One region of the Cytobacillus sp. FSL H8-0458 genome, then DNA from elsewhere that is predicted to be linked to it. Evidence: riboswitches for the same ligand, from Rfam matches in the RefSeq annotation. Region 1 holds a riboswitch; the other holds the start of a gene.
What was found. Region 1 has a riboswitch for thiamine pyrophosphate ahead of NYE23_RS08805 (3-oxoacyl-ACP reductase). Riboswitches for the same ligand answer to the same signal wherever they lie in the genome.

Region 1 (6,039 bases):
AGGACAAACCCGGCAGCTGCTGCAGCAGAAAGAAGTTTTGGAACATAGTCTTTTTTTCGGCCTTTAAGAGCAGAAGTGCCAATCCGGTTTATGACTCTTTGTTTTTCCTCATCAGTGAAAACAGAATCTTTCGTCCATGCGGCATTCACTGCTTTCTTTACTTCATGATTAAGATCAGCCATGCTGTTCACCTCTTTCTGAAGCGGATAAAATTTTCCTGACTTTTTCCTGTCCTCTGTACAGCCGTGTTTTTACGGTTGAGATGGGTATAGTAAGAGCCTCACTTATTTCAGCCAGACTAAAATCCTGATAATAATGGAGCAGAAAAACTTCGCGGTATTTTACTGTCAGTGATTCTATCGTTTTTAACAATTCATGATGTTCATCCTGTTCCAGAAATGCTGCTTCAGGATCTTTTCCTCTATCCTTTTTTAGAAGAAAAATCTTTTCATTCATGATCAAATTGCGATAATGCCAGCTTTTAAGGTAGTCCTTGCTTTTATTAATAGCGATTGTGAAAATCCAAGTTTTAAAGGAAGATCTTTGCTGAAAATGTTCAAGCTTTTCATACACCGTAATAAAGGTGTCCTGTGTTAAATCGCTGGCAGCATTCCAGTCTTTCACATAGCTGTATATTAATCTTTTCAGAACGGTTCCATACTCATCCATGATCATTTCCAGAACGAGGGCACGGTCCACTTGATCATCAATTGACCGTCTTACATACTCATCAATGCTCACATATCTGCCTCCTTGCTTAAATGCCAGGCTGCCAATTTTGGCTGCCCTTTATTTGACTGACAGTTAGACGACAGATACTGGAAAATCGCTTCATTTTTTTGGCATTTATTAAGATTATACATAAAAAGCGCAAACCATTTGGTCTGCGCCTGGATTATTTATTCACTTTTTTCCTAATTAAATAGTACCACATCAATGCATAGGTTAAGAACAGAAGGAGCAAAAATAAGAACACAGACAAATCGTTCTGAATGATCATTCCATTACACCTCACTTCATGTTTGCATTTATTTTAGGCTGTCCAATGGAACGGGAAATAATAAGTAGAAAATGACCGCAGCAGGCAGAGAAATGAGCATGGCTATTACAGGTTTTCTGTAGTGGACTTTTAATACTGCAAACAAAGCGATATTCAGCCAAATATTATGCCAGCCATTCCAGCCGTTATCGTACACATACATCCCTTTATGGGCAAACAGAGATTGAATAATCGTAAAAAAGCCAATCCATACAGCAGAGTAAATGTATCCATGTTTTTTATTCTCAGGATAACGCTGCAGATATATGATCAGAGCCATAGGAGTAATAAAATAAGTGAAAGCTAAGTTAATTATGGAATGATTAAGCCATTCTGCCGTAATGCCTCTAAAAGCCCACAGAGTATGATTAAAATAGAGCATGTTGTAGGTAAGATTAATCGCTATAAAAAATAAAACAGTCGGATATTGTTTTCTCCACTGCGACCAGTCAATAAAGCGGTAAGCAAACAAAATCCATACAACAATAACAAGTATCAGATACATAGGACATCACCTTTAATATTTAATACATACAGGTATTGCCATTTTTTAAAAAAATATTCACCTGAAAAGCACCGTCTTTGAAGGATAGCCGGGTTACCTATATAATGGCTTTATTGTGTTAATAGAAGAAAGGGAGAGGATCATGACAGAATCAAAAATTCCACCGCAGATCAAGTTAATTGCTCTCGATATGGATGGAACTTTATTAAATTCCAAAGGGGAAATTCCTGAAGAGAACCGTGCAGCCATAAAAGAGGCAAAGGAGAAAGGAATTGAAGTCATCTTGAGCACCGGAAGATCAAGGCTTACAGCAGGCGATCATGCCGATTCCCTGGAATTAAACTCCTACTTAATCACGGTTAATGGCAGTGAAATATTTGGACCGGACGGAGAATCAATCTCAAGAGCTCCCGTTGATTCCAAAGTTATGGAATGGATGTGGAACTTATCACAGTCACATAAGACCAATTTCTGGGCCACCAGCTGCGAACAGGTCTGGAACAACGAAATGCCGGAAAATATCCATGAACATGAATGGCTCAAATTTGGATTTGATATTTCAGATGATAACATCAGGGAACTGATTCATAAGGAACTGCAGACAAAAGGCGATCTGGAAATTACTAACTCAAGCTTAACCAATATTGAAGTCAATGCTCTGGGCATCAACAAAGCCAAAGGGATCCAGAAGGTAACAGAGCTTCTGGGCATTTCCATGGAAAATGTAATGGCCATGGGTGACAGCTTGAACGATATTGCCATGATTGAGGAATCAGGCTGGGGAGTAGCGATGGGAAATGCCCAGGAAATCGTGAAAGAAACAGCCGATGCAGTGACGGGAACCAATAATGAAGCCGGTGTTGCACAGGCAATCAGAAAATGGGCATTTTAGTGAACAAAAACCGGCTATTAAGCCGGTTTTTTGATTCACTACTTTGATCTAAGTACGGTTTCCTGCAACTCGACTTTCACATTCCCTTTAATTGCCCTTGAGATCATGCAGGATGCTTCTGCTTTTTGGGCCAGCTTTCGCGCAAGTGCATGGTCCTTTTCATCGGCATCTGCCTTCAGCACGATAACCGGGCGATGAATGATTTTCCTGTAGGTAATCACACCTTTGGTCACATCCACAACACCGACTGATTCCATCGTTAGGTCATCTTTCTCAAGCCGGCTGCGTTCCATCATGGCTGCCAGGGTAATAATATAACAAGTGGCCGCCGCCCCCAGCAGCATTTCATCCGGATTGGTTCCAATTCCAGGACCATCCATTTCGGGCGGTATTGATACCTTTGTTTTCAGCCCACCTGTTTCAATTTCTCCCACATCATTGCGAAGGCCAGGCCAGTGAGCTTTTAAATGAAAATGGTGTTCAGCCATATTTAAACCCTCCAAGTTATGTATTTCTCCTTACACATTAAAGAGGAACAGGCAGAATTGCAAGACTTTACAGATTTCACGTTTCAGGCTAAGATGAAAATAGTCAACTTAATAGTTTTACTGCTAGGGGTGCCCGATGCTCGCGGGCTGAGAAAGAAACCGGACTGTTTTTTACCCTTGGGACCTGATCTGGATCATACCAGCGTAGGAAAGTAGTAATTTCGGAGAACAAGCATGATTCTCTATAGATTATTCAGCCAGGTCCAATTTCGGATCTGGTTTTTATTTTGTTCTCAAAACAAATGAATTGGCTATCAATAAGGAGGATTTTCTATGAATCTTAACGATCAGATTGTCATTATTACAGGCAGCAGCAGAGGGTTGGGCAAAGAAACAGCAAAAGCATTCTCGAGAGAAGGGGCGAGAATTGTCATTAACTATTTCCATAGCGAGGAAAAAGCCCATGCTTTGCAGAAGGAAATTGGCGAAACAGCCATTGCCATTCGTGCTGATGTTCGGGACAGAGTTCAAGTGAAATCCATGTTTAAAAAGACGAAGGAACACTTTGGAGCACCCATTACAACCATAGTCAATAATGCACTGGTGAATTTTCAATTTGACCCTGTTTCAAAAAAAGATGCAGAAACAATTAAATGGGATGATTACAAAAATCAGCTGGAAGGTGCAATTCTGGGAGCATTGAACACAGTTCAGGCAGGTATTGAAGATATGAAAAAACAGGAGTTTGGCAGGATAATCTCGGTCGGCACCAACCTATTCCAGCATCCAGTTGTACCCTATCATGACTATACGACCAGCAAAGCTGCTTTATTAGGCTTCACCAGAAATATGGCGAATGAGCTGGGCCAATATGGAATTACTGCAAATATGGTATCGGGCGGTTTGTTAAAAACGACAGACGCCAGTGCTTCGACCTCTAAGGAAGTCTTTGAAATTATCGAAAACTCGACTCCATTAAGAAAAGTCACAGAACCTGCAGAAGTGGCAGATGCGATAGTCTTCTTCGCTTCTCCCTGGGCAAGGGCAGTTACAGGACAGAATTTGGTTGTGGATGGCGGACTAGTGATGAATTAAAGGAGGATTTTAGATGAACATTCAGGAGATTAGCAGTCTATTAGATAAAGTAAGAGAGTCAAACCCTCTTGTACATAATATTACAAATGTGGTGGTAACCAATTTTACTGCCAATGGCCTGCTGGCAATTGGGGCATCACCTGTAATGGCATACGCGCATGAAGAGGCGGCTGATATGGCTAAAATCGCCGGGGCGCTGGTTCTCAATATGGGAACACTGACTGAAAAAGAAGTGAAAAGCATGCTTATCGCAGGAAAATCAGCCAATCAGCATGGGGTGCCGGTAGTTTTTGACCCGGTTGGTGCCGGCGCGACAGCTTATCGCACAGAAACAGCCAATAGAATAATGAAAGAATTAGATATTAACATCATAAGAGGCAATGCTGCAGAAATTGCCAATGCAGCAGGACAGCAGTGGAATATTAAGGGCGTTGATGCCGGAGAAGCAGAGGGAAACACTTCTGAGCTCGCAAAGTCGGCAGCAAATAAACTTGGTGCAGTCACCGTCATTACAGGGAAACAAGACATCGTTTCAGATGGACATTCAACTCTTATGATCAACAATGGCCATCCACTGTTAACGAAAGTAACAGGTGCCGGATGTCTTTTGACTTCTGTCATTGGAGCTTTCGCAGCTGTTGAAAAGGATCCAGTAAAAGCGGCAGCTGCTTCCTTGATCGTGTATGGCTCTGCAGCCGAAATGGCTGCAGAAAAAACGGATGGCAGAGGTCCGGGCACTTTCCAAATTGAGTTCTTAAATAGCTTATATACTATTTCAGGTGCAGATGTTGAATTGCGCGGCTCTTTTAGTCAGATAGGAGGGGAATAAATATGAAGGTGAACAAAGCATTAACCATAGCAGGATCAGACAGCGGCGGCGGTGCGGGTATTCAGGCAGATTTAAAAACCTTTCAGGAACTTGGTGTATTCGGCATGTCAGCGTTAACTGCCGTAACGGCCCAAAACACCAGGGGAGTGCAGGGAGTTTATCCCATGACCGCCGATGCTGTTACAGCGCAAATCCAATCCATTGGAGAAGACTTGAGGCCAGATGCAGTCAAGACTGGAATGCTCTTTAGTGCAGAGATTATCGAAACTGTTTCAAAGGAGATTACGAAATACGGCTGGAAAAATATTGTCATTGATCCGGTGATGATAGCTAAAGGAGGAGCGAGTCTTCTTCAGACTGAAGCCATTTTAGCGATGAAAAAGCATCTGATTCCGCTGTCAATGGTCATTACACCAAATATTCCCGAGGCTGAGATTTTAACGGATACAACGATTCGTTCAATAGATGATAAACGGAAAGCAGCAAAAGAACTGCATAGGCTTGGAGCGAGAAATGTCATCATTAAGGGCGGCCATGAGGAGGGAAAAATGGCTGCCGATCTATTATTTGACGGTGAAAGTTTTACCGAATTCAAGAGTAAAAAAATAGAAACAGTGAACACGCACGGTACTGGCTGCACCTTTTCGGCCGCCATTACCGCCGGACTCGCTGACGGCTTTTCTGTGCCACATGCTGTTGATCGGGCAAAGCAATTTATCCAGGCAGCAATTGAACATGACTTAAGAATTGGCAGTGGTCATGGACCAACCAATCATTGGGCCTATAATGCTAAGAAAAAGGAGAACCTCGTTCATGGGAGTCAATACTAAGCAAATGAGAGATTGGCTAAAAGTATATTTCATAATGGGGAGCGTTAATTGTCATCAAAATCCTGAAGATATTCTCCGATCAGCAATTAAAGGGGGCATATCCCTGTTTCAATTCCGTGAAAAAGGAGCAGGATGCCTGCACGGCCATGAAAAGGAGACTCTCGCAAAAGAGCTTCAAGCAATCTGTAAAGAGAGCAATGTTCCTTTTATTGTAAATGATGACATTGAATTGGCCCTCAGTCTCAACGCAGATGGCGTCCATATAGGCCAGGAGGATGAACCGGCAGATGTGGTCCGCAGGAAAATTGGCGGCAAAATCCTTGGCGTCTCCGTGCATAATATGACTGAAGCAAAAGAAGCG
Region 2 (6,039 bases), 1.1 Mb from region 1:
GTACTCCCCTGATCCGGTGTGCGCTTCGGATAATCTCAAACTCTTCTTTCATTAATGGCAGGAACCGATAGCCTGCCATAATTCCATATGCAAGCTTTGGAGAGAGCCGGCATTGCTGCATTAAACTCAGCAGAAATTCTGTCGGCTTTGTTGTTAAAATGAACAGAAGGGACAGAGAGGTAAAGCTTAAAATCCTCATTCCAAGGGAGAGGGCACGCAAAAAGCCCTCCTCAGTCAATGTGAAGATCCCCCATGCCCATAATATGGTTTCTCCTTCAATCGCTTTAGAAAAAATCAAAGCCGACCAAATATATATTGCAGCCATGAAGACAAATGGCGAGAAAAGCAGAATCCATCTTTTGAATGAAACTCTACCAAAAATAAAGGTGGCTGCTGCAGTTATCACTAAGGTCAGAAAAGGTGTAACCGGATCAAAGAAAACCGATAGAATTAACACACAGACTATGACAGTGAATGCTTTAATGCTTGGGTTAAATTCATGTAAGAGCAAGCTTTTCCCTCCCTGCAATGGAACCGATATTATTCCTTAGCTTTTCTATGTAAGGAACCTTTAGGGAAGCAACCTTCATAATCTCATCTTTCTTCCATAATGCATCAGGCAAACCGTCGTAGATCTTCTCTCCTTCTGAAAGAACAATTACTTTGTCCGCATAGGAATGAAGGATTTCCATGTCATGTGTGATCATCACCACTGAACCTCGGCTTTGGATCTTTGTTTCCAATAGCATCATAAGCTCCCCTGACGTCCTGGCATCCTGTCCAAATGTCGGCTCATCAAGGAGGAGCAGGTCCTGGTCATTCACAAGCATCGATGCCACACTTAGCCGCCGCTTTTGTCCCTGGCTTAAGGAAAAAGGATGCATGTCAGCACATTGGAGCAAGTCCACTTGAAGCAGAGCAGCCTGAACTGTTTTTTGAATATCGGCATCAGGAATCTGCTGTATTTTTAAACTGAAGGCAATTTCATCATAGACAGAATCTGCAATAAATTGGTGTTCGGGATTTTGAAAAACGTAACTTGATTTCTGTCTTAACTCCTGCTCCTTCCATTGGGAAAGGGGGCGGTCATAAAATAGAATTTTGCCTTTGGAAGGGGTATATAGGCCAGCCAGCAGTCTGGAAAGCGTTGTTTTTCCTGATCCGTTTGAACCGGCAATTACCACAAATTCGCCTTTTTTTACAGAAAAACTAATATTTTTTAGCAAGTCCTTACCAGCTTTATTAAAGGATAGATTCTCTGCTGATAGGATGATCTGCTCTTCAGGGGCTTGGTGTTTGTTTTTCCTGTTGTCTAAAATCTTAAGTGCACCAAAGGGATTTGCAAATCCGGCGATTAATTCCCGATCAGTCAACGGGAGTTTTTCCCCTTTGTAAATACCTGCTTTTTTTCCAGATAGGCCGGCTTTAACCGCGCTTGGCAGCCAGATGCCCTCAAGCAGAAGTTCTTCTGCATATTGATTAAAGCATTCTGCAGTGCTTCCATTAAATAAAATTTCGCCTTCCCTGTTTAAGACCACACAGCGGTCGGTCAAATCAATCCAATCATCCAGCTTGTGCTCAATTATTAGAAGGGAAAATGCCAGGTTCTCTTTAAGCTCTTTGATGATGCGAGTAAGTTCATAGCTTGAAGCCGGGTCCAGATTTGCTGTCGGTTCGTCCAAAATCAGGATATCCGGTTTTAATGATAAAACACATGCCAGTGCAAGCTTTTGCTTTTGGCCCCCGGAAAGGCTGTGGATTGGGGCATGTTTATATGGCAAAAGATGAACAAGCTCCAATGCTTCATCAATCTTACTCTCGATTTCTTCATGCGGCGTTTTCAAATTCTCAAGTCCAAATGCCAGCTCATCCTCGACTGTGGTCATGCAAAATTGGCTTTCAGGGTCCTGAAATACAATCCCAATGTGCTGATTAATTTCACCAGGGCCGAATTCCTCCAGTCTCCTTCCCTTGAATAAAATGCTCCCATCCAATTCGCCATCAACGGCCTCCGGATACAATTTATTTAAGCAGAAAGCTAGTGTGCTTTTTCCCGATCCGCTGGGGCCCAATAGTAGCACTGCTTCCCCTGGATAAAGGCTGAATTGCACATTTTTAAAGATAGGTTTCTCCACATCTTCATATCTGAAGGAAAGCTGTTCAGTTTTTAATATGTGCCGGTTATGCTGTAATGCCATTTTCCGATTTTCCCCTTTTCAGCTCTTTTCCAATAGGAAAGCTGTTTAATGCCCCAGTTTTTGCAAGGCTTTCGCTCAGCCATTTGCCCAGCAATCCAGCTAGTAAAGCACCGCTGATCAGCCTCACAAAAAACATAGCAGTTACATAACCGGGTGAGAGGGCCGCATAGCCGGAAATGAAGTAGCCCCAAATAAAGCTTGTAACAGAAGAGCCCATGCCGGCAGCAATTAACACCCATGTCCGGTAATTATTCCATTTCGCGGCCGCAAAAACAGCTTCCGCTCCAATCCCCTGAATCATGCCAGACAAAATCAGGCGGGGACCGACTGCATTGCCGATCATGACTTCAATCGCTGCAGCGATGGTTTCCGATAAGAAAGCTGCCCCGGGTTTTCTGATTATGTACGCTGCGAGAATTGAAACAATAAACCAAATGCCAAAAATAAGATCATAGCCAATTAAGCCGAACATTGCATATAGCACGTTGCCAAATTGCATGAATACCAGGTATACAACTGCAAACACGACAGCGAGTACAGACAAAACAATGACTTCACGAAGCTTCCACTTTTCAAGCATATTATTCAGTCTCCTTTTTGGATGGACTATTGGCAGACATATTCACCGTCATAACAATATGCGCAGAATTGCTTTTCTTACAGTTTTCAAAAGCATCCTCAAGTGTTTTAAAAACAGAGTGTGCATCCCCATCTAATCTTGAAGCATAATGCACCCCTTTAGTAAAAGTTCCCTGATTCTTTGCAAGCTCGACCTGGTCCATAATGACATTCATGTAATCAGGAATCCCCATCGGATAAAGGGCGAACTGGACCGCGACTTCCTGGCTGATCCCTGCTGCTGATTCTTCATTTGCCCGTTCCTCATTCTCAGCAAGATAAGCATCTCCTGCAGTATCACCGGGACATCCATTTGAAAAAGTGCCGTTAAATACTACATGGTCTCCATGCTTAACTGTTTCAAGATAAATAGCTTTGACCACATCGAAAACATGATTAGATCTGCCTCGCACACAGGTGCTCACATCATCTGTTTCCATCCATACCTTGCTCGTGTCCACTTCTTTTAGAGCTGATAAAATAACATCAGCAAACCTGTCAGTCATGGGGTAAATCGAAAACCTGCACCCTGTAATTTCACTTGTTCCGCATAGAAAATTTTCCTGCATTTTTTCATCCTCCTATTTAAGTTTTAATGAAAGGCTATTTTCGCAAAGTTGTTGCTTTTTGTATCTTATTTACTGAGTTGATTGGAGCGGAAGGTGCGAGATTCTCAAAAATGCATTCGCATTTTCTTCGTGCGGTGTTTTCCGAGGAAGCTTATTCAACCTCCTGCGGGAGTTGCGGGACAGGTGAGACCCCGCAGACGCGAAGCGTCGAGGAGGCTCACCGCCCGCCCCGCGGAAAGCGAGCAGCCTGGAGCGGAAATCAACGGACAACATTAATATGCCAAAAACAACAATTTATACGAAAAGAGCCTAATGAAAATAAAAAACTGCATTCCCATAAGGAAATGCAGTTGAATGTTATCAATACACTATAAATGATAGCCGTTCACCTGCACTTCCCCACGCTGGTATTATCCAGATCGGGTGATAAGAGTCAGAACGGATTGTTCTTCTCAGCCAAAAAGCTCCCCTAGTGCAAAACTTTGATATGCAGTTTTAATGACTCCATCTTAATACGGAGCAAACAAAATGTAAATGAATAATTTATCATTTTTTATATCAAATGATCGGAAAATCAGACAATAGCCGTCATTAAGCAGTAAGCTATGAAAATATTTCCGCATTGTCCATGTTATGTTCTAATCAAGTCCTTTCCTTCATAAAAGTGTAATAGGACAATTTTACACCGAGAATAGGGGGCAAATTGGATGATATACAGAATGCTTGCTTTAAACATAGACGGAACACTACTCCAATCAAATGGAAGACTTCATAAATCAACAAAAGAAGCGATAGAATATGTTCAGCAAAAGGGAATTTATGTAACACTTGTCACTTCCAGAAGCTTTCCATCCGCGAAAAAAGTGGCTAAAGCATTGAAAATCAATTCTTTGCTGGTCACACACAGGGGGGCATATATTGCAGCCTCCCAGGAAAAACCGATATTTGTAAAAAGGATTCAGGAAGATGAAACGTTTGAAATCGTGCGCCTGCTTGAAGGCTTTACCTGTCAAATCAGGCTGGTGCACGAAAAATATTCCCTTGCCAACAAAACGAAGCTCAATACCAATATGCTTGCTAAAACTGTTTTTACAACCGGCGATCCCATTTTTTTTTCCCAGCAATTTGTGGATTCATTAAGTGACACCATATTAGATGAGCCGGTCACACCGCCGAAAATTGAAGTGTACTTTGAAGATAAAGAAGACCTTGAGGATGCTAAGACAGCCATTTGGGGCATGTTTGAAAATGTAGAAGTCATTAAACTGAATGATCTGAGGATGGACATTGTTCCTTCAGGAGTTTCAAAGCTGAATGGTTTGCTTTATTTATGTGAACATCTTGGAATTTCCAGAAACCAAATGGTCGTCATAGGAGATTCTGAAGATGATCTGGAAATGATTGAAGCCGCCGGTCTGGGTGTGGCAATGGGCAATGCCCCGGCAGATGTAAAAAAGGCAGCAGACTGGCTGACACGATCTAATGACCAGAGCGGTGTAAGCTACATGGTTAAAGAACATTTCCGCAAACAGCATCCAATTGACTTCCTGAAGAAAATGAATCTGTTAAAATAAAATTGAATGAAAGAGAGTCGGTCAGGCAGATCGGCTCTCTTTTTTGATTTAGGGCAATGGATAAAGAGAAAGATAGAAAAAGAGTGAATTAAATAAAGCGATCCAAAGTATTCACTTCCCTGATATTGACCTTGTTTCCCCATTTCTGTACACTAAAAGGAGTTTGTCAACATCAATTATAAAGACTCTGCAGCTGCCATCAGTGAGATGAAACACCGGCAGATTATTATATTTTCTAAAAAAAGGTGATAGATTTGAACATTTCAATTTTAGGCATACAGGATGAACGATTCCATCGGCCGCTTCGGCTGATTGGGAACCTCTTTTTTGAAGAATGTGAAGTGGTGCTGGGTGAGAATTCTGCAGCAGATCTGACAATTTCTTTTCAGATTGAGCGAGGACAACACATTAAAGCTGCTGCAGAGCTTACTGATAAAGACAGCAGACATCTTACAGCCAATTTTGAAAAAAATTTCGTTCCGGCTGAGTCAGAAAAAGAGAATTTTAAACAAGTGAAGAATGCTGTATCACATGTATATCTGACTGTTTTGCAGGAATGGACGGGCATTACCCAGAAGTGGGGAATTCTAACGGGGGTACGTCCTACAAAATTGCTTCACCGTGCCATGCAGAATCAGACACCTCTCCAGGAAGCTCATCAGCAGCTGAAGGAGGAGTACTTGATTACAGATGAAAAAATCCAGCTTATGCAGAATATTGTAGACCGGCAGCTTGCTGTTGTGCCAGATCTTTATGACTTGAAAAATGAGGTAAGCATATATATTGGCATTCCTTTCTGCCCGACAAAGTGCGCGTATTGTACTTTTCCCGCATATGCAATTAATGGCAGGCAGGGTTCTGTTAACTCATTTCTTGGCGGCCTTCATTTTGAAATGCGCAAAATTGGTAATTGGCTGAAAGAAAATAATGTAAAAATCACTACTGTCTATTATGGTGGAGGGACTCCGACAAGCATTACGGCAGAAGAGATGGATATGCTTTATGAGGAAATGTATGAATCTTTTCCAGATGTAGAAAACATTAGAGAGGTCACTGTGGAAGCAGGCCGTCCTGATACGA

Region 2: it holds a riboswitch for thiamine pyrophosphate, as region 1 does, so the genes downstream of both, NYE23_RS14470 (YkoF family thiamine/hydroxymethylpyrimidine-binding protein) here and NYE23_RS08805 (3-oxoacyl-ACP reductase) in region 1, are expected to answer to the same signal.

What each region holds. Positions count from the first base shown of each region.
Region 1 covers NZ_JBBOBR010000001.1:1,816,871-1,822,909, forward strand. Annotated here, with positions in the region: gene NYE23_RS08780 (hypothetical protein) at 1-182, opposite strand, end outside; gene NYE23_RS08785 (sigma-70 family RNA polymerase sigma factor) at 175-741, opposite strand; gene NYE23_RS08790 (CBO0543 family protein) at 1,029-1,544, opposite strand; gene NYE23_RS08795 (Cof-type HAD-IIB family hydrolase) at 1,687-2,436, shown strand; gene NYE23_RS08800 (OsmC family protein) at 2,475-2,924, opposite strand; TPP riboswitch at 3,040-3,152, shown strand; gene NYE23_RS08805 (3-oxoacyl-ACP reductase) at 3,258-4,019, shown strand; gene thiM (hydroxyethylthiazole kinase) at 4,033-4,848, shown strand; gene thiD (bifunctional hydroxymethylpyrimidine kinase/phosphomethylpyrimidine kinase) at 4,851-5,678, shown strand; gene thiE (thiamine phosphate synthase) at 5,662-6,039, shown strand, end outside.
Region 2 covers NZ_JBBOBR010000001.1:2,966,302-2,972,340, reverse strand. Annotated here, with positions in the region: gene NYE23_RS14485 (energy-coupling factor transporter transmembrane component T family protein) at 1-511, opposite strand, end outside; gene NYE23_RS14480 (ABC transporter ATP-binding protein) at 498-2,198, opposite strand; gene NYE23_RS14475 (ECF transporter S component) at 2,182-2,778, opposite strand; gene NYE23_RS14470 (YkoF family thiamine/hydroxymethylpyrimidine-binding protein) at 2,780-3,385, opposite strand; TPP riboswitch at 3,765-3,866, opposite strand; gene NYE23_RS14465 (Cof-type HAD-IIB family hydrolase) at 4,093-4,959, shown strand; gene NYE23_RS14460 (coproporphyrinogen III oxidase) at 5,214-6,039, shown strand, end outside.